DNA from 3 places in the Serpentinicella alkaliphila genome. Region 1 is predicted to be linked to each of the others. Evidence: riboswitches for the same ligand, from Rfam matches in the RefSeq annotation. Region 1 holds a riboswitch; each other region holds the start of a gene.
What was found. A riboswitch is a leader RNA that binds a small molecule or an ion and turns the genes downstream of it on or off. The one in region 1 is predicted to bind cyclic di-GMP.

Region 1 (7,610 bases):
TCTTCTTTTTCAAAGCCATTATTAATTCTTCTTTGAAAGGCAATTCATTTCCATTTGTTATTATTACTACCATTACTTCACCAGTAGTAAATCCTACCTTTGTTACTATATGTCTAATTAAACCTTTTCTAGTCTTTTCATTATAAACACTGACTTTATTATCATCAATATATTTTTTTATTATTTGAATTACATCAGTATTTATTGCTGACTGAATACGACAATTATCTGTTCCAACAATATCATGACTGCCTCTTTTATAAAAGCCTAATATTGATTTTCCATCGACAATACCTACTGGAATTTGGGCCTTATTTCTATATTCATATGGATTGTCCATTCCTATTGTAGGGTGAACAATTGTATCTATCTTACCTATTCTTTGTATATTTTCTTTTACTCTTTTTCTCTTCATTTCCAATTGGGCTTGGTAATCCATATGCATGATTTGACATCCGCCACATATTGATGATAACGAACATACTGGCTTAATTCTATCACTAGATGATTCAATTATTTCTAGTATTTCCCCAACTGCATAGTTTTTCTTTAAGGTTTGGATTTTCGCTAATACTATGTCTCCAGGAATTCCACCATCTACAAAAACTGTAAAGCCGTCAACTCTTCCTATCCCTTCTCCATTATGCCCTAAATCTTCTATAGTAATTTTATATTGTTCTCCTAAAATCAACATGTACTTTAAACTCCTTTTATTAAATTTGTCGAATTAATTGTTATACATATTATTCTACACTACTTTTATCTAGTTTTGCTAACTTTTGTTATATGCTTATAGTTTACCAATTATGTATAATAAATTATAATATAGATAAATATGGATATTGGACAAGCATATAGGGGGGAATCAAAATGTTAAGAACGTTAAAGAGCTTAGTTTTAATAGTAATTATTTGTTTTACTGCCACCGGAATACCTGTTTATGCAAATTTTCTTTTTAACTATATTATTTCTGAAGATTATGTAGAATATAATGTTGATCTACTTACTCATTCCTCAGAAAAATACGAAGTGGATATTACATTTGAATCAAGTCATAATAGTTTACCTCTTGAATTCGATGATACTCCATTAAATTTTAAACTATTTTTAGGTGATCAAGAAATAAAAAATCTTGAATTAGAAGTAATAGAAAAAAGTAATGACCCTTATAAATTTTCATTTATTTTAACACCTGAAAGACTTGATTTACCAAATGGCAATTACATACTTGAGGTTACGCCTAATATTATTAATATTAAATCACCAATCGATCCAATACCAATCAATTTCAACTTTAACAAGAACGTTAAATATATTCCTGCAGTCCAAACTGTACCCACAAATAGAACTGCATTGACCCTATACTTCCCTGACAATGATTTTAATAGATTAATACCAATTACCAGAGTTGTACCATACACTAATATTCCTCTTAGATCTACTGTTAACGAATTATACAAGGGACCAAGTAAATCTTTAGGATTACCAACTGGATCTCCAATACCTACAGTTCTAAATTTAAACCTAAATAATGACATTGCCAGAGTGTATCTTCCTAAAGATATTGGAGTGTATAATACATATTCTTCAAATGCACGAATAGCCTTAGATAGCTTTATTAGTTCGCTAACATCAATAAATGAAGTATCTGCTGTTCAATTCTATATAAATTGGCAGATAACTACAGATGATTTTCATGGTGTATCAATAGATAAACCTATTAGTAAGGATAATTCTCCGAAAGCTTATGTAGCTTATAGAACTGATTCTGATAGGTTGCTACTATATCCAATTACTAGCACAGTTTCTAATTTCTCAGCAATAGATATTTTCAAAATTCTAAAAATATCTACAAATAACAATTTATATAGTAACCGTATATACCCACCAATACCAGAAGATGTTGAATTATTAGATTATAGCTTAATAGATGGGGTTTTAAAATTAAAATTTAATGATGCTTTTGTTAGTATTATTAAAAACGAAAATGACTTAAGTAATTTAATGATAGATTCTTTAATTTATAGTTACACTTCATATCCAGAAATTCAATCAGTAATATTTACAACTGAAAATGTATCCACTGATAGACTTAATATTTTAAATACACCTTTAAATGCCTCCGGTTTAATCAATATTGAACAATAATACAAATCAACTAAATTATATATACACATAATAATAGCAGGTATCTTAAAATACCTGCTAAACTTTTTTCCTTTTATTTTTTAGTATTCTTTCATTACATTAAATAAGCTTTTATCTTTTGCCATCTCATATTTTCTATTATTTTGTCTATATACTGCATCTGTAGTAGTGTCTATTGTTACCCACTTACCATTAATATATACTTCATTCCATGCATGGTATTCATTCACATTTGGAGCATAACCCATTACTAGTTTTGTAGGTACTCCTACACTTCTTAACATTCCTGCAAATAAAGATGAATAATCATAACAAATGCCTTTGTTTTCGTCATAGATTTTATTTATATTTGGTAAATAATTAGAAGTTAAAGTAGCTACTTTATCGAAATCATAGACCAAATTATTTATTATATAGTTATAAATTTCTTTTACTTTTGCTTCATCGTTACTTAGTCCTTTTGTTAATTCTTGAGCTTTTTGTACTGCCTTCATTGATTGATCCCAGTTAACCATCTGTATTGAACTAAGAAATAAATTTGTTTCATCTATTGAATTTACATTTACTGTTTCTTTTGAAATAACTTTAAATCTATTTCCGCCAACATTCTCTACTACACTTACTTGATATGAGCCAATTCCCATTTGTAGTGGTATTCTTGTTTCTTTTTCTTTTATGTTATATTGATAACGAGCTTGTCCCTTTTCAACCAAAACACGTACGTCTTTATTATCTATACTGTTACTATTTACAACTAGCATACCATTTCCTAAGTTACTAATATTTATAACAGCTTGTCCCAAAACACTGTTTGCTGAAAGCATAAAAAGTAATGCGATAATAAATATACTTTTTTTCATAATAAAAACTCCTCCTTCGGTAACACGGCTGCCTTAGCATTAAATGCGTTAGGCCCTATGGCTTTGCGTCCCACCCTTTCGAGTGGTTTGCCTTTATCGGTGAAAAGCTTTTTCACCAAATATATTCTATTTTATAATAACAAAAACTTCCCGTTCGGTGGCTTGGCTACCATTGCACTATGTGCTTTAGGCCCTATAGCTTTGCGTCCCATCCTTTCGAATGGTTTGCTATTGTCGTTGACAAGTTCAACTTAGTATTATTTTCTTATATATGATAATTATACCATATATTTTTGAAAATAATCAAATATTTTTCTACAATATAATTAAATTTTTTACATTGCTTTTTACATTTTTGCATGAATAATTATTCGATGTGTTGGATTATTTATAGGGTCGCATGTAATTAGTGACAATATTCTATCTTTGCTATTACGATTAAGCACAGACAAATCTGTAGGTTCTACAAATTTTTTTAGATATATTGTGTATTCATGTTTTTCACCTTTTGTAGTTATAACAATCTTATCTCCTGCTTCTAACTCCTCTAGTCTATTAAACAACACCCCGTATTTACGTCCCCGGGTCTTTGACAGTTGAATAATAAAAAAAATCGCTAAAGCTTTGAAAAGGCTTTATTTTTTTGTAAATTTTCTCAAATATTTCTTTCGTATTTTATCGTATTGTGTTATAATATAGATAACTGGGGGTGTTATTATGAGATTATCACTTTCTAAATCTAAAAATGCTACTTCACTTTATGTGATAAAGGATATAATTGAAAAAAATAAGCGTACTACTAAAATTGTTGAAAAACTAGGTACATATGATGAGCTTCTTAACAAATTAAACGGGGAAGACCCTATTGAATGGGCTAAGAAATATATCGATGAACTTAATAAAAAAGAAAAAGAAGAAAATAGTACAATCATGGTTCAATACTCGCCTACAAAACTTATTGGTAAAGATAAGCAACAGTCTTTTAATGGAGGCTATCTATTTCTTCAAAAGATTTATCATGATCTAGGAATTCACAAAATCTGTAAAGAGATTTCCAATCGCCATAAATTCACTTTTAATCTTGACTCCATACTATCTAGACTTTTATATGGTAGGATTATCTTTCCTGGTTCTAAGCTTTCCACCTATAACCTATCTACTAGATTTTTAGAAAAACCTGATTTTGATATTCAACATATTTATAGAGCACTTGAAGTTATTTCTAAGGAAACTGATTATATTCAATCGGAGCTTTATAATAATAGTTATAAACTTTCTAAGCGTAATTCAGGAATTCTTTATTATGACTGTACGAATTACTTCTTTGAGATTGAGCAAGAGCAAGGCTTAAAACAGTATGGGTATTCAAAGGAACACAAACCTAATCCTATCGTACAAATGGGTCTTTTTATGGATGGGGATGGTATTCCACTAGCATTTAGCATTACTAAAGGTAATACTAATGAACAGCTCACTTTAAAGCCTTTAGAACAGAAGATACTTAATGATTTCAAACTCTCAAAGTTTGTCGTATGCACAGATGCTGGACTAGCGTCAAATGACAATAGGAAATTTAATGATCAAGGTGGACGTGCTTTTATAACCACTCAGTCAATCAAAAAACTTAAAAAACATCTTAAAGAATGGGCACTTTCTAGCGAAGGATGGAGTTTAAGTGGTAGTAGTAAGGTTTTCGATATCTCTGATATTGAAGAAGACAATTTTGCAGATATTACTTTTTATAAAGAGCGATGGATTAAAGAAAATGGTTTGGAACAAAAGCTAATTGTAACTTATTCAATTAAATATAGAGACTATCAAAGAAAAATTCGAAATAAACAAATTGAGCGTGCTGTTAAGGTAATAGAAAACAATCCATCAAAACTCAACAAGTGTAATCAGAACGATTACAAAAGATTTATAGGAAAAACAAGCGTTACATCAGATGGTGAGGTGGCAGAAAAGGACCTCTATCGACTGGATTCAGATATTATATCAAAAGAAGAGGCATATGATGGTTTTTATGCTGTATGCACAAATTTAGAAGATGAAGCTTCTGAAATTATTAAAGTTAATCATAAACGTTGGGAGATTGAAGAATGCTTTAGAATTATGAAAAGTGAATTTAAGGCAAGACCAGTGTACTTAACAAGAGATGATCGTATAGAAGCACACTTTACAACTTGTTTCTTGGCAATGGTGCTTTATAGATATCTTGAAAAACACTTAGATAACAAGTTCACCTGTACTGAAATCATACGAGAGTTAAGGGGTATGAATTTTTATGAAATCCTTGGCGATGGCTATATTCCAACTTACACACGCACAGATTTTACAGATGCACTTCATGAGGCTTTTGGCTTCAGAACGGATTATCAAATAATAAAAAACACACATATGAAAAATATTTTTAAAGATACGAAAAGATAAAAAAATTACGCACTTTTTGGACAAATATATAAAGCTTGTAACCTACTATTTATAACAGGTTACAAGCTTTTTTTCTTTATTAACTGTCAAAGATGGGATAAATGATAATTATACCATATATTTTTGAAAATAATCAAATATTTTTCTACAATATAATTAAATTTTTTACATTGCTTTTTACATTTTTGCATGAATAATTATTCGATGTGTTGGATTATTTATAGGGTCGCATGTAATTAGTGTCAATATTCTATCTTTGCTATTACGATTAAGCACAGACAAATCTGTAGGTTCTACAAATTTTTTTAGATATATTGTGTATTCATGTTTTTCACCTTTTGTAGTTATAACAATCTTATCTCCTGCTTCTAACTCCTCTAGTCTATTAAACAACACCCCGTATTTACGTCCCCTGTGAGCTGCAATGACACTATTACCTATTTCTCCCGGAAAATTTGTTCCACTTAAATGACCTGCAGCTTTTCTTAAATTACTACTGCTTGTACCAAGTAAAATAGGTAATCTAAGATTAATTTTAGCAATTTCTATAGTTCCAAGCAAATTGCTACTATTATTTACAACTTCTTCCATTCTTTCAATAGTATCAACTTCTTGTTCTTCAAAATAATCTAACTCTTCATAGAAAAATTCATTTAACAACTGATAATCCTCTATTACAGACTCTGCAATATCTACTTGATTTAGAAGATTCTGTTGCCAATATGATTGGTAGAAATTATTAAAAAAAGGATATAACATTGTTAAGATTCCTATAGTAATAAAAATATAACTCATTTTCTTCATAACGATCCCCCATATAAAAATAGAGGGGTATTTCTCCCCTCTATGAAGTTGATTAAATAACTAAATTAGATCGATTCTTTTCTTAATTTAAATCCAACTACTGCAAGTAGTAATCCGAAAATCACAAACTCTAATGGATTTATTTCCCCTGTTTTTGGTAATGTAACTATTCCAAGAGGAATTTCTTCATCTAAAAGAATCAATTCTTCCTCGTCATCACCATCTATATCAAAGTCTACTATTGCTAATGGGATTTCTTCATCTAATAAATCTATTATTGGATCAAGAGGATCAACTACCGGAGGATCAACTACCGGAGGATCAACTACCGGAGGATCAACCACTTGTAGCCGTTTATTAACAAAATCAATTTGATAGGATTCATTTACTCGTTCTGCCTCTCCTACTTTTATTTGGAATGCAAGTTGTGAATTAGTCGGAATTGAGTTTGCGTCCCAGTACATTTGGGAGTTTCCAGTTAATATAAATCCATTATCCAAATTATATCCTCTAATCCATAGATTTCCGACACCCACTCCGTTTCCAATAGCTACAGATGTCTCAGAAATGCTTTCTCCGTTTAATACAATATCTGAGATTTTTATTCCAGAATCAGGTTTCGTGGCTCTTGTCCGTATGACAATATCTTTAACTGATTCGCCTGTACTGTAGGTCAAGGTACCTGCGTTACCTACCGTAAAACTAACTAGACCATTATCGTATCTTAATTCGAAAGGTACTTTTTCTCCACCATTTGCCCAGCTAAAGTTTCCTTGTGACTGAACAGAGCCTTGATTTGGCGTATGAATATTAATTTCATGGGTTGCGTTTCCACCAAGATCTCCTATTCTACCTTCAGCTACAAATGTTTCAGTAAATATACTTGTCATATTTTGATCTAACCCCAGCTGTAGTGTTCCTTTTTCGTAAGGTATAGTATAGAGTCCAGATCCTAAATTAATAGTTTGAGATAATTCAGTTATATTCTGCCATCCACTAGGGATTTCTTCTGTTACAATGTAAGTTCCCGTTGGAGCATTATTCAAAGTGAATTGATATTTGCCGTCTTCATTTGTCTGAGTTTCGTGTTTTATTTCTCCAGGTCCTGTGAGTATGATTTTCCAATCCTCCAAAGGTTTATTTGTTTCACCAGTTATTTCTTCAAACTTGAAGCCCGAAATAGTGTAGATGGATACCAGTTGCCCTTCCGAGTTTTCTACAAAAATAATTGCAGGAGAATCATCATCATCGTCATCTACCGGTGTTTGCCCAAAGAAGAAAACAACATGACTTATATCTTTGTTGTCTGGTGCTACTAGCCCAAACCCACTAGTTGCTCCACTTCCATAATCATATTCTAGAGCGTTA
Region 2 (7,610 bases), 530 kb from region 1:
AACAATGCCTGAAACTCCAGGATACATTTTCATCATTTTTTTTCTTATTCCAACTATGTATGCTTTAAAGTTAGGCGTGGAGGTTTTTATAAGATTCATGGAATTTATATTGCCAATTTTAGTAGTAATATATATAATTTTATATTTACTAGTTATACCTAAATTAGACTATCAAAAAATATTACCTATTATGTCAGATGGCATAAAACCTGTATTTTCAGGTGCAATACCAAATTTAAATTTTCCATATGCTCAAGTACTACCAGTAGTCTTTTTTTATAAACATATTAAAGGGGATAGGAATGAACGTAAAAAATTTATAAAATATTCATTTTTAGGTATTCTAGGAGCTACCATACTGCTAAGTATAAGATCCTTAGCATCAACTACTGCTTTCGAGGAATTCACATTGAAAACCCTAACTTTTCCGCCTTTAAGTACAATTAGAATTATTCAGGTTGGAGATGTTATAGAGAGGTTAGATCCATTCTTTTATGCAATATTATATATAGCTACCTTTTTTAAATTTCTAATAACATTTTATGTGATATGCGAAATTATATCGGAGTTGTTTAATGTAGGGGAACCTAGGGACTTTGCTATTCCAGTGGCTGTATTGATAGGGGTATTTATGCCCTATGCAATTCATAAGTTTGATATTATATTACGAACAGTAGTACCATATTTTATTTTATCTATACCATTGTTTTTTCCGATACCCATTTTGTTATATGCAACAATCAAGTATAAAAATAAAAAAAATAAAAAAGAGACAGTTAATCAATAGATAACTGTCTCCACGATATTATATGTTTTCAATTTGCCAATCTATAGGTTTTTTGCCTATAGATAGTAGAAAATTATTGGCCCCCGAAAAAGGCTTACTTCCAAAGAAACCTCTATGGGCAGATAAAGGACTAGGGTGAACAGATTTAATAATATGGTGATTAGAGCTAGTAATGAGTTTTATTTTTGCTTGGGCATTGTTTCCCCATAGTATAAAAACTACTGGGTCTTCTCTCTCATTTAATAGACTCACAACCTTATCTGTAAAATACTCCCAACCCATATTTTTATGGGAGTTAGCTTGTCCTTCGACTACTGTTAATACAGTATTAAGAAGAAGAACACCTTGATCTGTCCATTTTTTCAGATAGCCGTTGTTCGGAATGTAGCAATCTAAGTCCGTAAGGAGCTCTTTATAGATATTTAGCAGTGACGGCGGAATTGAAACATTTGGAGTGACAGAGAAACTTAAACCATGGGCCTGATTAGGACCATGATAGGGGTCTTGACCAAGAATAACTACCTTAACATCTTTATATTGTGTATAGTGTAGGGCATTAAAAATATCATTCATATTTGGATAAATGGTTTTTGTTTTATACTCTTTCTTTAAAAAATCTCGCAAGCCCAAATAATATTCTTTATTAAATTCATTTTTCAATAGCAAATGCCAATCATTTTTTAATATTTGCATTAGATCACCTTTACTCAAGTGTAGCTATTTTTTATTTTTATAAATAGTTTTTGTAGGAAGATTATAATATACAAAGTAAAAGCCTAGAGCACTCATTAACCCAAGTACATAAGCAAAAACTGAATGCATGCTTTGCCATTTACCTTGTGCATATGTAAGTAATCCTAAACGAATAGCAATTAATTCTATACCTGTAGCTAATAAAGAGAGTAGTAATACAAGCAGTAGTTTATGAACTGGACGTTTAGGTAAGTATCTTACTAAAATTACACCTATAGTGAAAAAGGGTCCAAGCATTACAAACAAATCTAATTCACCTATAGGAATTAATATAAAACTCTCATGCCAGAACTTAGCATTGATAAAGAAATTTTCGAGTAATCCCCCAACTAGCATGGTCCATAATCCTATAGGCATCGCATATATAAATTGACGAAGTGAGCAGGTAAATATAATTAATGCCCATGTAAAAATTGCCAAGATTACCCAAGGGAGTCTATAATAATAAATAAGATTTAGCACTGTTCTAAAATTCAAAATGAACCTCCTAGTGTTATTTTATTTATTAGTATGTCAATTATGTTTGCAGAATATTTTAAAAAACTAAAATAATAGAGACTTAAAAGTCTCTTTAACTTTATTTTTTAAATTCTATTACCATCAATATATTTCCAGAAACCTCTCTTACAAGCAAATAAGATCGAAACATCTTTTCAATAGCATTTAAAAGTGCTAACTTAGATATGCTAGAATCGGCTTTTACCTCATAAATATCCGCATTAATAAGTTCCCAATTAAGTTTTTGTAGCTTTTTGCATTGAGAGCTATCAATAAGCTCTAAGGGAGTAGTTGCAAAAATATTCCCTGACATTATTTCATGAGCACCCCAAAACTTGTTATGAATTTCTAAAACACCACTATAGCTTAAGTCAGAGGTTCTTATCTCCGAAAATTTTTCGAGATAATCATCGTCATAATAGTTTTTAGTGGTAACTGGTTTATATAAAAACACTTCGTCGGAAATCTTGTCAATTTTTAAACCATGATAATTTAACTTTCCTTCAGATTTGCTATTGAATCCGCCAGATTTTATTACTTCTTGTTTATATAGAGATAGATTTTCAATTAATTTTTCAATTATTTCTACTTCTCTTTTAGGATTATTTAAAGATAATTTCTTAACAGTAGTTTTTATATTAGTTATTAAAGAGTTCATTTGCACCATCCTTGCGGAAAATTACATTTAAATAGACTAATTAAAGCGAATTAAAAGTTTTTCAAATACTGTTCTTCAATGAAATCTATATGTTCCTTCATACAAGCTTTAGCTTCTAAGGGCTGTTTATTCTTAATAGCCTCGTATATTCTGTAATGTTGTGATGAAACCAAATCTTTCTTTTCTACAGTTGTCGTAATTTTACCCCTTGCTTCTTGAACTGAAATATCAATTAGTCCAGAAGATAAATGTAAAATATTTAAAAGTAATAGGTTTTTAGAAGCTTTGGCTATAGAATAATGAAACCTTTGATCCGCAATTTCACTTCTCAGAGTATCATTAATTTTATCAGCCTCGATTAACTCTACAACTAGTGATCTTAACAGTTCAATTTCTTCATCTGTACATCGCTTTGCGGCCAAATAGGCTGCCTCTAATTCAATAATTCTTCTAAGCTCTATTATTTCTTGAGGGTTACTTTGTTGTAGAGTAAACAACAAAGTAAGTGGTTGAAATAAAAATTCTTCAAAGCTTTCTTTTATATAGCTACCTTCACCTTGTCTAACATGTATAAGCCCTATAATTTCTAAGGCCCTAAAGGCTTCCCTTACAGAAGCTCGACTCACTTGTAATTGTTCGGATAAATCTCTTTCAGAAGGAAGTTTTTGACCTCTTTTAAGTTCTCCACTAATAATCATTTGTTCTATTTGTTTAATTACTTGTTCGTATACTTTAGTAGTCTTTATTGGACTAAACATGACACACGCTCCTAAAAATTGATATAAAGGCCCAATTTCAGTAAATACACTATTGTTTTTATTATACTTTAAGATATAGTTCATTACAACGAGAAAAAAGTCCCTGTAGATTAAACTAAGGGACTGAAAACCATTATTTTGTGTAATTATCGAAATACCCTTGTACAAGTACTATAGGTGTACCTTTATCTCCGCTACCTGATGTTAAATCTGAAAGAGAACCAAGTAAGTCTGTAAGTCGTCTTGGTGTTGTTCCTTGAGCAACCATTGCTCCAGTAAGGTCACCCTCTTTATTTTTAATATATTCAGAAATAGCTTTCTTTAGCTCTTCTCCACGCAGGTTTGCGAAGTCATTATCAGCTAAATACTTTAATTTTACTTCATTTGGAGTACCTTCTAATCCAGATGTATAAGCTGGAGAAACAACAGGGTCAGCCAACTCCCATATTTTACCTACAGGATCTTTAAAAGCTCCATCTCCATAAATCATAACCTCAACAGCTTTACCAGTTAAGGCTTTAAGTTTTTCGTGTATTTCATCTACTACAGGCTGACAATTTCTTGGGAATAGCTTCACACTTTCCTCGGTAGATTTGTTTGATCCTAGTAAACCATATGATTCGTTAAATCCACTTCCATCTATTGAGGTAGAAAGAATATCATCTAAGCTATATACCTTTTCTCCACCATTAGCCTTTAATATTTTTTTAGTTCTAAATCTAGTATGGATATCGCAGGTTAAAACATTTTTAGTATAATTTAGTATAGTTTTAGGGTCATTAGAGAAAATGATTTCACATTCTACGCCATACCCTTCAACCAATGATTTGTAGTAATCTATATAATCAATACCTGTAAAAGTATGTTTAATATATCCAAAATTATCTCTAAATTGTTTTTCTGTAAGTGTATCTGTCCAAGGATTAATTCCTTTTTCATCAAGTAACTCAATATCAACTAAGTGATTACCAACTTCATCTGAAGGGTAGCTTAGCATTAAAACTATTTTTTTCGCACCCTTTGCTATACCTCTTAAACAAATTGCAAAGCGATTACGACTTAAAATCGGAAAAATAACGCCAAAAGTCTCTTCTGCAAATTTAGAACTAACATCCTTAGCTATAGCATCAATACTTGCATAGTTACCTTGTGCTCTTGCTACTATAGACTCTGTTACTGCAACAACGTCCTTATCATTTAATGAAAACCCTTCGGATTTTGATGCTTGTAATACACTATCAACAACAATCTCAGCGATATTATCACCTTTATGTATAATTGGTGCTCTTAAACCTCTTACAATAGTTCCAACTATTCTTTCCATTAGTATCTCTCCTAACACTTTATTATCATAGAGTTATTCTCTACTTGTACTATATATTATATTTATGATATAAGTAAAATAAATAGATGTAATATTACACATAAGGAGAAGTTATATGATTGGTAAATTAGATTTATATAAAGTATTTACTGAAGTTGTGAGAAATCAAAGCTTTTCTAAAGCTGCTAAGGAGCTATATATGACTCAACCAGCTGTAAGTCAAGGAATAAAGCAATTAGAAAAGGAACTGCAAATTAGACTTTTTACAAGAACAGCTAAAGGAGTTACATTAACTAATGAAGCACATATATTATTTGAGTATGTAAGCTCTGCTATTAACTTAATAAATGTTGGCGAAAAAAAGCTGTTGGAATCAAAAGACTTGATGACAGGAGAATTAAAAATAGGAGTAGGAGATACAATCTCTAAGTATTACTTATTGCCATATTTAGAAAAGTTTCACAATTTATCACCTAATATAAAGCTAAAAATAATGAATAGAACAACTATGGAATTAATTAATATGACCAAGTCAGGAGAGGTAGATTTAGCAATTTGCAATCTACCTATAAAAGATCCTGCTATTGAGGTAAAGAAGATTATAGATATACATGATATTTTTGTATGTGGAGACAAGTTTAAACATCTAACAAAGGAACCAATGAATATTGAAGTGCTACTGAAACATCCTTTAATTTTTCTAGAGCCCAAATCTAACTCAAGAAATTATGTAGAGAAATATTTGTTAACAAAGGGTATAAAAATAAAACCAGAAATAGAATTGGGATCTCATGATCTATTACTTGAATTTGCAAAAATAAATCTTGGAATAGCCTGTGTAGTTAAGGAATTTTCCCAAGAATATTTAAATACAGGTTTAGTTCATAAAATTCACTTAAATAAAAGTATTCCAAAGCGGGGGATGGGAGTATGTTATTTAAAGAGTGTATCATTGTCTCCGGCATCAAAAAGGTTTATTGAGATATTAGAAGAAAGCCATACTGCTTAAGTGGAAAATAACTAAACTAACATTTTAACATCCGACAGGGTGGATTTTTTTTATAAAAAATTGATGTAAATATAAAAATCAGGTTATGTCAATATGATCAAATAATAAGGTAAGCAGAAATATAGCAATGGTTATTAAAGACTTTGTGAGGTACAAAGTGTATTTAAAAAAGAATTAATCATAGTACAACTTAATTTTGGTATAAAATTCTAAAAAAAAGAAAAAAATAGGAATAAAATCCTAAATTTTAAATAAGATTTAATAAATATAACAGGAGACGAAGAAGTACGCTTAATAATTGGGCACTTTAAGGCGTATGGAGTGAGTGGTGCAACCGACCTGAGTTATTGTTGTAATATACAATAGTTTAGGTCGATTTTTTTAAAAGCAAAATGAGACAGGTCCTGTAACATCAATATATAAGAGGGATGCTCTTAAATTAAAATGATTTTTTTTTGTTAATAAAGTAACAGTTAGATAAAGGAGGGGTTTTCTTGTTAGAAATTAAAGAATACAGGAAAATATCTTTATTACAAGGATATCCAGAGTTCATTAAAATCACTTTTATTTTTAGATATTTAACTTTATTGATTACATCATTGTTCTACTTATTTGGAAGTGTGGAACACTCCTTTCTAAGAAAATGGATCATTATATTCTGCATAAGTTTATCTGCAATAGTACTTAATCTATTATACATAAAAAGTGAGCAATCTAAATATAATACGATAGTATTAATCCTAATTGAAACTATAGGAAATTCAGCAATACTCATTCCATCTGGAGGGTTAAATAGCCCATATGTATGGTATTCACTGAATACAATTTTAGTAGCTGCAGTGAAACTGGATTATAAGGTTTGTTGGTTAAATTTAGCTATATATTTATTTAATTCAACTTACATTACTAACTTATTAGTTAATGAACAAGTTAATTTGTTTGAAGCTTTTGTTAAAGAATCAAATCTAATACTAAGTTTTGTTTTAATTACAGGAGTTATATTACTTTTAGCCAAATATGCCCAAGAAAATGAAGAAAAAACTAATAATTTAAAGATAGCTAACAGTAAACTAATCTATGCAAACCATAGAATAAAAGAATCAATGAATCATATTATGGATTTATATAAATCTGTTGAGCTGTTTGCATCACAAGAAAATAGTAGAGATTTAATTAATATAATAACAGAGTATTGTAATAAAGTAATAAGAACTGAGACTGTAATATTTATGAGTCAAACCAAAGGTATTACGCCAATAACAATTAGGTCAGAAATGGAACAATTAGATAAAAAAATTGCAAATGAGTTGCAAAGCAAAAATATTTGCTTAGCTAACTGTGAGACTCTCGAACATATTATAAATGATAAAAGGTTTTTGTTTGTATCGGTGGGGAACAATTGCAAAAACTTTGGCGCTATCGGAATAGATTTGGATTCAAGTTTAAAAATAAATACAGAAGAAGAGGTAGTAGAGCAGTTAAAGTTAGTAGCAAATCTTAGCTCTATATTATTTGAGAAATTCGAGCTTCAGCAATTTGCAGAGGAGCTACTAATAAATAAAGAGCAAAATAGAATAGCTGATGAGATACATGATGGAACACTACAAAGATTATTTAGCACTTCATGTGGAATTTATGAAACGATTAAAAGACTTAAAAAAAGCAGTCTAATAGACATTGAAAGGGATTTAAATATTATTAGGAAATCACTTAATGAAACAATGAGAGAACTGAGAGAAACCGTATACGGGCTTAGTTGGAAGAAGAATGGAGAAAACAACTTTATTGCACAAATACTAAATTTTATAAATGATACTAAGGTA
Region 3 (7,610 bases), 870 kb from region 1:
TAAATACTTTTTTCATAAAACTTTCAAATTTATCGGGTTCAGTTGGTGTTTCAATTCCTTCTTCTGCAATTTCTGCTGAATACATAAGGGACCTTACACCTAATACCATAGAATCAATTAGGGCTATTCCGCCTCTTAATATAGGTATTTTTGATAATTTATATTTTTGTACTATACCAGTTACTGGTTCTCTTTTTATTTCAATCGTCCTATCAGGCCTTCTTACGGCGATAGCTATATCTTTTGTTCCTCGCATCATAACTCCCTCAATAAGAGCCTGACCACCAACACTTTTAATATTTGAATTAGACATATCAATTTCCTTTCTAAACTGTTCTTTTTATTATTATATACCTATTATGTACTTATTACAAACAACATTAATTTTTAACAGATGCTTTGAAAATTAAAAAAAGTTTAAAAAATTTTAATTTTTTTTAAAAATTAGTGATTAAATCCTGTTTAACATGGTATATATATAATACAATAGAATCCGGTAGTTCCCTACCAATCAAATTTAAAGGTAGTAAGTAAAGTAAATTAGTAGTAAGAGTAAGTTAGTAGTAAAAGTAAGTTAGTAGTAAAAGTAAGTTAGTAGTAAGAGTAAGTTAGTAGTAAAAGCAAGTTAGTAGTAAAAGCAAGTTAGTAGTAAAAGCAAGTTAGTAGTAAAAGTAAGTTAGTAGTAAAAGTAAGTTAGTAGTAAAAGTAAGTTAGTAGTAAAAGTAAGTTAGTAGTAAAAGTAAGTTAGTAGTAAAAGTAAGTTAGTAGTAAAAGTAAGTTAGTAGTAAAAGTAAGTTAGTAGTAAAAGTAAGTTAGTAGTAAAAGTAAGTTAGTAGTAAAAGTAAGTTAGTAGTAAAAGTAAGTTAGTAGTAAAAGTAAGTTAGTAGTAAAAGAAGTAAGGTAAAAAAAGTAAGTATGTAGTTAACAAAAGAAAATAAAAAAGGAGCGTTGATAAGGTAAATGAATGTAGATGGTCCACCAAAGCTAAATGAAGATTGGTATAGCTACTTCCGATTCTATTTTAAATGAAACGGGTTATTTTCAAACAATTTGTTGAAAATACCCGTTTTATTAATTTTCAATAAAAATTCTTATTTTTTTTATTCTATTTCCTTCTAGTTCCTCTAAGACTAGCTTAGTATTACTATACTTAATTGATTCACCAAGTTTTGGTAATCTTCCCAGCTCACTGATCATAAGGCCCCCTATGGAATCTATATCCTCTGCCTCTAGATTTACTCCTAACAATTCATTTACTAACTCTAGACGTATATTTCCTTTTAAAATATATTCGTTATGATTTATAGCTTCAATTTCATTTTCCTGTTCATCATATTCATCCTGTATATCTCCGACTATTTCTTCAATTAAATCTTCCATTGTTACTATCCCAGCAGTTCCCCCATATTCATCTAATGCAATAGCAATTTGTACTTTTTTCTTTTTCATTTCTTTAAATAGTTCTGCAATTCTCTTGTATTCGAAAGTGTAATAGGGGGTTCTTATATAATTATATATATCAAAATTATCATTTATATTTTCTGTAAATAATAAATCTCTTAAATTTAAAATCCCAATTATATTATCTATTCCTTCTTTGAAAACCGGATAACGAGTATATTTCTCATTCCTAATTACTTGTATAATCTCTTCGTAGGTAAGCCTTACATCAATAGCTACGATATCTGTTCTCTGTATCATTACATCTTTAATTTGAAGATCTCCAAACTCAAATACTTTATGTATCATTTCCTTTTCATCTATTTCCAAAACACCTTCTTCTTGACTTACATTAACTACAGTCCTTAGTTCATCCTCTGTTATAAAAGGGCGATTATGATTATTATTTATTCTTAATATTTTCATTAATCCACTTGTGATAAATGTAAAAACTATAACTATTGGATGTAATACTGTAATAATAAAGGCCATAGGTCTGCCAACTCTTACAGAAACTCTTTCTGCATTTTGTGCAGCCCAGGATTTAGGGGTTATTTCAGCAAAAACCAAAACTAAAAACGTCATTATAACAGTTGAAACTACCACACCACTGTCTCCATAATAATCTATTGCAAGAGATGTTGCTATGGCGGAGGCTGCTATATTTACGATATTATTTCCTACTAAAATTGTACCTAGGAGCTTGCTAGGCTCCTTTATCAATCTACTTACTAACTCTGCTCCAACTATCTCATCATCAACCATGTGTCTTGCTCTAATTTTACTTAAAGCCATCAAGGCAGTTTCTGAAGTAGAAAAAAAAGCTGAAAGAATTAATAGAAATAATAATAGAACTATTTTTCCTAAACTGCTTCCAAACAATCTATCACCTCTTTTACACTTGCAAAGTGAATAATATATAGTTTGTGTTTTTTACATAAAAAATAGACATTGAATTTTACTTCAATATCTATTAATACCAATTAGATAATACATACTATTTTCATATCACTTTGTAGAGATAAGTCTATGTATTCTGACTCCACATGTATTATTGGATTACTTACATCATAAGGTGGAATAAATACTATTTCCCCAGTCTTTTCATTATTTAGCCATACATTTGATCCAGTATAGTATACTGAAATATTGTTAATAAATGCATCAAGTATAGAAGGATCAAAGGCACCGATTCCTGTAGTTAAAAAAAGTTTAAACACCTCAAAGGGACTAGTTCTTCTTTTATAGACTCTGTCTGAAATCATTGCATCATAAACATCTGCTATGGAAACAATTTTTGAAAAAATATTTATTTTATTTCCTTTTATTCCAAAAGGATATCCTGAGCCATCTATTCTTTCATGATGATGGAGCACTCCATTCATAACATCAATATCAATATTGCCCATGGTTTTTAAAATTTCGTATCCATACAATGAATGGTTTTTTATTTCATTATACTCCTCATCTGTTAGGCTTCCCTTTTTATTTAAAATCTCTGTATCTATTTTTATTTTCCCGACATCATGCAAAAGAGCTGATTGTATAGCCTTTTTTATGTCCTCTTGTGAAAGTCTTAGCCACTTAGCAATAAGCATTGAGTAAAATGCGGTATTGAGACAGTGTGTATATGTATATACATCAGCACTTTTAACCTTCGTTAACATGCTGATTACTTTTTCTTGATCATCTTGCCAGCTATATATTGAATCAGATATATTGGTTATCATCTTTTTTTCTATTTCTTTACCAGATGACAGCTTATTTAACAAATCCTTTAAACAGTCAATATTTGTTTTATATTGTTCATAAATTTCATTTCTCTCACTTATATCATTGCAAAAAATATCACTTTCGAATTCATAAATCAACACTCTTTCAACATTAAACTGTTCTAATCTCTCCTTAATAAAAGAGTTGATATTAGTATTTTTCACAACTAGTGGTAAACCATAGTTATTTAAAATATCCTCTGCTAATACATCCATTTCTGAACAATCTCTAAGCAATACGTACTTCTTTCTCATATCCCAATACCCCATTACATTATTTTTTTCACATCGCCTATTATTTTACATCATCATATAATTTTGTATATATTAGTTCCCTTATAATTTACTTAATGTCCTAATTATAAAATCTTCTTTAAATGGCTTTACTAGAAAACCTTTTGCACCAAGTTTAACTGCTTCCGTAACAAAAGTTTCTTGTCCTAGAGCAGAGATTATTACAACATTAGCCTTAGGGTCAATATTAATAATTTCTTTCAACACTTCAATTCCATTTTTTTCAGGCATAGTAATATCTAGTGTTAATATATCAGGTCTTAAATCAATATACTTACTTATAGCCTCGACACCATTTTTACCCTCGCCAATAACTTCGAAACCATTTTTTTCGAGTATGCATCTTAGGGAAATCCTCATAAAGGTTGCATCATCAACAATAAGTACTTTTTTCAATATTTCACCTCTTTACCATATATATTTGTTTGATTGAATGGAGAACAAATTATGATTTTCAAAAAACAAAAATGAAGGTATTCACTTAATAAATACCTTCATATGACATAATCTTATTTATATTTTAAAGATTATTAATCACACTTCGGTAACCTGGCAATCATAGATATTTATTGATATCATCCTTAGACCCATGGCTTTGCGTCCCTATCTTTAAATAGGTTTGCCTTTTACAGTGATATTAGTACCTTATACCTATATACTCTTTAAAATTCTTTTTCGACATATTTATTTAAAATCCTTCAATATTTTGTATTTTTTTACAAAAAAATCTCCTTTTTGTAAAAGGAGTTTCTTCATTGATTCATTAAGATATTTAATTTAGTAATGCTAGTTATTTATATATACATTTTAAAATCATATCCATAGCCAACATTGTCTGATTTTGAAGAGAGAAATTAAATTTTTCAAACCTCCACCTTAAACATATGGCATTAAAAAGACCTAAAATTGTATCAGATAAAATAATACTATCAATGTCAGGTGAAAGCTCTCCTGATAGTTTTCCACTTTCAATAGTATCATACATAAACTTATATCGAACATTGTAAATATCCATAACCTTTACAGCTAGATTTTGGTCATTTGCTAACACTTCATAAATCTGTGTAATTGCGGTTATTTCGGGGTAATTTTCATAATATAAAGCGTAAGAATCAATAAAATATTTTATTGCTTCAGTAAAAGGAAGCTTTTTTAATTTTATAGACTCAATAATATCCATATCATATTGTGAGTAGTGCTCTAAAACACCTAATAATATTTCATTTTTATTTTTAAAGTGTTTAAATAAGGTGCCCTCTGAAATTTCTTCCCTTTTTGCAATTTCTCTAGTGGATAGACCTTGTATACCTAAATCATTAATTATCTCTATTGCTGTTAATATAACACGTTCTTTTCTATGTATGGGTAATTTCATATTCTACCTCCTAGCATTGGAACCACATAAGTGAATTATCATGAGTTATGCAGTTCGTGTAAATAAATGTAAATAAGACTGATGTATCGTATATTATAATATACTAAAAAATATTTTTGTTTTATATGTCTTGAAATAGCAAAAAAGACTTGACTTTTTAAACCCGCCCCAATAATCAAAGTGAATGGTATTAATAGCCATTACTCTTGATGAATGGGTGATAAATATGACTCTTGGGAAACCGAAATATAGAAATTTACAACAAGGAAATGGGGGCGGAACGCCAGTTTTAAAAGCAATTTGGGATAAATTTGATTTTTCACTTCTGCTTACGCAATCGGGTATTGTAAAACGTAATGGTGTACCCACTTGGCTTATTGCTTTTGCTTATGTGGTAGGACTTATTGCTAATAAAAATTCTGTCTCACGTATTTCTGATTATGCTACTAAGGATAGCTTATTACAACCGATGTTTCGGAATCTTAAAATGGCTCAATATACCTTTAGCCGCTTTTTTACAACTGATTATAATTGGGGTTTATTTAGTTTTAAAAGAGTACAAAGACTACAACAAGAAGAAGAAACTGCATTTACTGAAGGAGATGTTATTGTACTTGATGATACAAAGGTGGCTCATGCCCATGGAAAGAAAATCCCTTTCCTTTGTTGGTTATATGATAGCTCCATTAAAATAAATATCTGGTGTATGAATATAGTTGCTACAACTGTTGTATTAAAGAACGGACTTAAATATCCATTGTTTTGGCGTATTTGGCGTAAGGTAGAAAATAGCGATGAAAAACAGACAAAAATAGATCTTTCAAAAGAAATGCTAATGGATATTCGCCGGATTTACACAGGGGTACTATGGGTTGCCATGGACCCGGTTTTTATGCAAAGACTTTTTTAATTGGCTCACAGATCATCAATATGATTGGGTTACTAAGGCAAAACGTAATACAGCACTTTATCGAAAAGAAATTGAGAATATTACAGGCCGAGAACGCTTTATCCCTGTAAAGCCTTCAATGCTTATTAAAGAAGTTTTTTCAAACTTCTTATTAGTGGTCTTAAAGATAAAGTAAGTGCTATATCCATACCTAATATTTATATCAAGTTACCCTACCGTTTAGTTGGAAAGCAGGGTAAAGTAGTAACTAAGTATCGTTATACGCCTATTGCAAAAGCAGTTGTAGCTACAAGACTCAAAGAAGATACTGAAATGATGAAGGATGAATTTGAGAAAAACAAAGAGGTTGCGGCTACATATCGTGGGGCTTACCTTTTGATTAGTAATAGGGTCGATAATCCTGAAGAAGCTTTAGATGCATATATTAAGCGTTGGAGCATTGAGGTTTTTTAGAACTGCAAAACAAGAACTGGGGTTGAATTCTTGCCACTCAACGTCGGAAAGTCATCATTACGCCCATATTGAGCTCATTTTTACAGCAGAAACTTTACTTGTCTATGCAAGATGGGAACTCAATAATAAAGGCGCTGAAGAAGGCTTCACCCACGGCGAAATGGTCCGAAACTTTTTCAACGCCACATACCGTATCGTTATAAAAGCACAGCAATGCTTTCAAACTATACAAGTACATTTTGACACAGAAGTTAGGCAATTTGCAAGACTTATTGATAAATTTTGGCCGAAGAATTTATTGTTAGGTTGGTTTACTGTGCAAAATTCCCAGTATATGGAGTCAACTGCATAACTCATGTGAATTATATCTAATATTACATATTATGTCAATTTTAATATGGTATTGAGTGCTAAACATGTAAAAGAAAAGCTCCCTTCGCAGTGAAAGGAGTTATATAGTTTTTATATTCTATTTTATCACTTCATGACATTTTCTACATCTAGCTTCATAGCCTTCTTCTGCTCCAACTAGAATTATAGGGTCACTATATTTAGCAGGCTTCCCGTTTACTAACCTTTGGGTTCTAGTAGCAGGCATTTTACAAACCACACACACAGCAGTTAGCTTTGTTACATACTCTGCTAATGCCATTAGTTGCGGTACTACTTGAAAAGGTTCCCCTCTAAAATCCATATCTAGTCCGGAACAAATAACCCTTTTTCCGCTATCTGCAGAATCTTTACATACTTGTATAATTTCTTCTCCAAGAAATTGTACTTCATCTATAGCTAAAACATCATAGTCTGGATTTTCTTTTATGTAGCTTTGTAACCGCTGCGCATCCTCTACAGCAATACATTTCATTTGTTTACCATTATGACAAGCAATATTATCTACGGAATATCTATCATCAATAGCTGGCTTAAAAACTAATACCTTGAGACCAGCAATATTAGCACGATTAATTCTTCTAAGTAACTCCTCGCTTTTACCCGCATACATAGGTCCTACTATCATTTCAATACTTCCAGCTTGAGAGTACTCCATTAAATCTACCATATTTTATCTCCCCCAAGTAACAGTTTGATACTAATTCAACTAAATTTTAAATATGATATAACCGCAAATTCCCTCTATAAGAGGGAATTTTTGATATACTAATGATAAAAATAAAGGTTAGAAAAAGCTCTAACCTTACATTCCAAATTTCTTTTTGAATTTTTCCACACGTCCACCTTTTTCCATTTGCTTCTGTTTACCAGTAAAGTATGGATGGCACTCTGAACAGATTTCAACTCTAATTTCATCTTTAGTTGAACCAGTTTTGAAGTTGTTACCACATGCACAATGTACGTCTACTTCTTT

Region 2: linked by a shared signal. The riboswitch ahead of HZR23_RS05450 (sensor histidine kinase) and the one ahead of HZR23_RS08115 (transglutaminase-like domain-containing protein) in region 1 are both predicted to bind cyclic di-GMP.
Region 3: linked by a shared signal. The riboswitch ahead of HZR23_RS03750 (response regulator) and the one ahead of HZR23_RS08115 (transglutaminase-like domain-containing protein) in region 1 are both predicted to bind cyclic di-GMP.

Annotation. Positions count from the first base shown of each region.
Region 1 is NZ_CP058648.1:1,601,793-1,609,402, reverse strand. It holds gene rlmD (23S rRNA (uracil(1939)-C(5))-methyltransferase RlmD) at 1-694, opposite strand, end outside; gene HZR23_RS08120 (GerMN domain-containing protein) at 871-2,148, shown strand; gene HZR23_RS08115 (transglutaminase-like domain-containing protein) at 2,229-3,008, opposite strand; cyclic di-GMP riboswitch class I at 3,024-3,110, opposite strand; cyclic di-GMP riboswitch class I at 3,162-3,248, opposite strand; gene HZR23_RS08110 (sortase) at 3,356-3,604, opposite strand; gene HZR23_RS08105 (IS1634 family transposase) at 3,726-5,438, shown strand; gene HZR23_RS08100 (class D sortase) at 5,616-6,242, opposite strand; gene HZR23_RS08095 (carboxypeptidase-like regulatory domain-containing protein) at 6,308-7,610, opposite strand, start outside.
Region 2 is NZ_CP058648.1:1,066,838-1,074,447, forward strand. It holds gene HZR23_RS05415 (GerAB/ArcD/ProY family transporter) at 1-787, shown strand, start outside; gene HZR23_RS05420 (uracil-DNA glycosylase) at 806-1,480, opposite strand; gene HZR23_RS05425 (hypothetical protein) at 1,505-2,017, opposite strand; gene HZR23_RS05430 (hypothetical protein) at 2,118-2,696, opposite strand; gene HZR23_RS05435 (FadR/GntR family transcriptional regulator) at 2,747-3,454, opposite strand; gene HZR23_RS05440 (coenzyme F420-0:L-glutamate ligase) at 3,588-4,778, opposite strand; gene HZR23_RS05445 (LysR family transcriptional regulator) at 4,894-5,787, shown strand; cyclic di-GMP riboswitch class II at 6,052-6,136, shown strand; gene HZR23_RS05450 (sensor histidine kinase) at 6,282-7,610, shown strand, end outside.
Region 3 is NZ_CP058648.1:727,642-735,251, forward strand. It holds gene HZR23_RS03735 (DUF1385 domain-containing protein) at 1-313, opposite strand, end outside; gene HZR23_RS03740 (HlyC/CorC family transporter) at 1,072-2,322, opposite strand; gene HZR23_RS03745 (HD-GYP domain-containing protein) at 2,424-3,467, opposite strand; gene HZR23_RS03750 (response regulator) at 3,549-3,902, opposite strand; cyclic di-GMP riboswitch class I at 4,047-4,140, opposite strand; gene HZR23_RS03755 (TetR/AcrR family transcriptional regulator) at 4,297-4,881, opposite strand; gene HZR23_RS03760 (hypothetical protein) at 5,066-5,791, shown strand; gene HZR23_RS16835 (hypothetical protein) at 5,754-5,966, shown strand; gene HZR23_RS16840 (hypothetical protein) at 6,104-6,244, shown strand; gene HZR23_RS16845 (hypothetical protein) at 6,207-6,596, shown strand; gene HZR23_RS03770 (thymidine kinase) at 6,714-7,304, opposite strand; gene rpmE (50S ribosomal protein L31) at 7,440-7,610, opposite strand, start outside.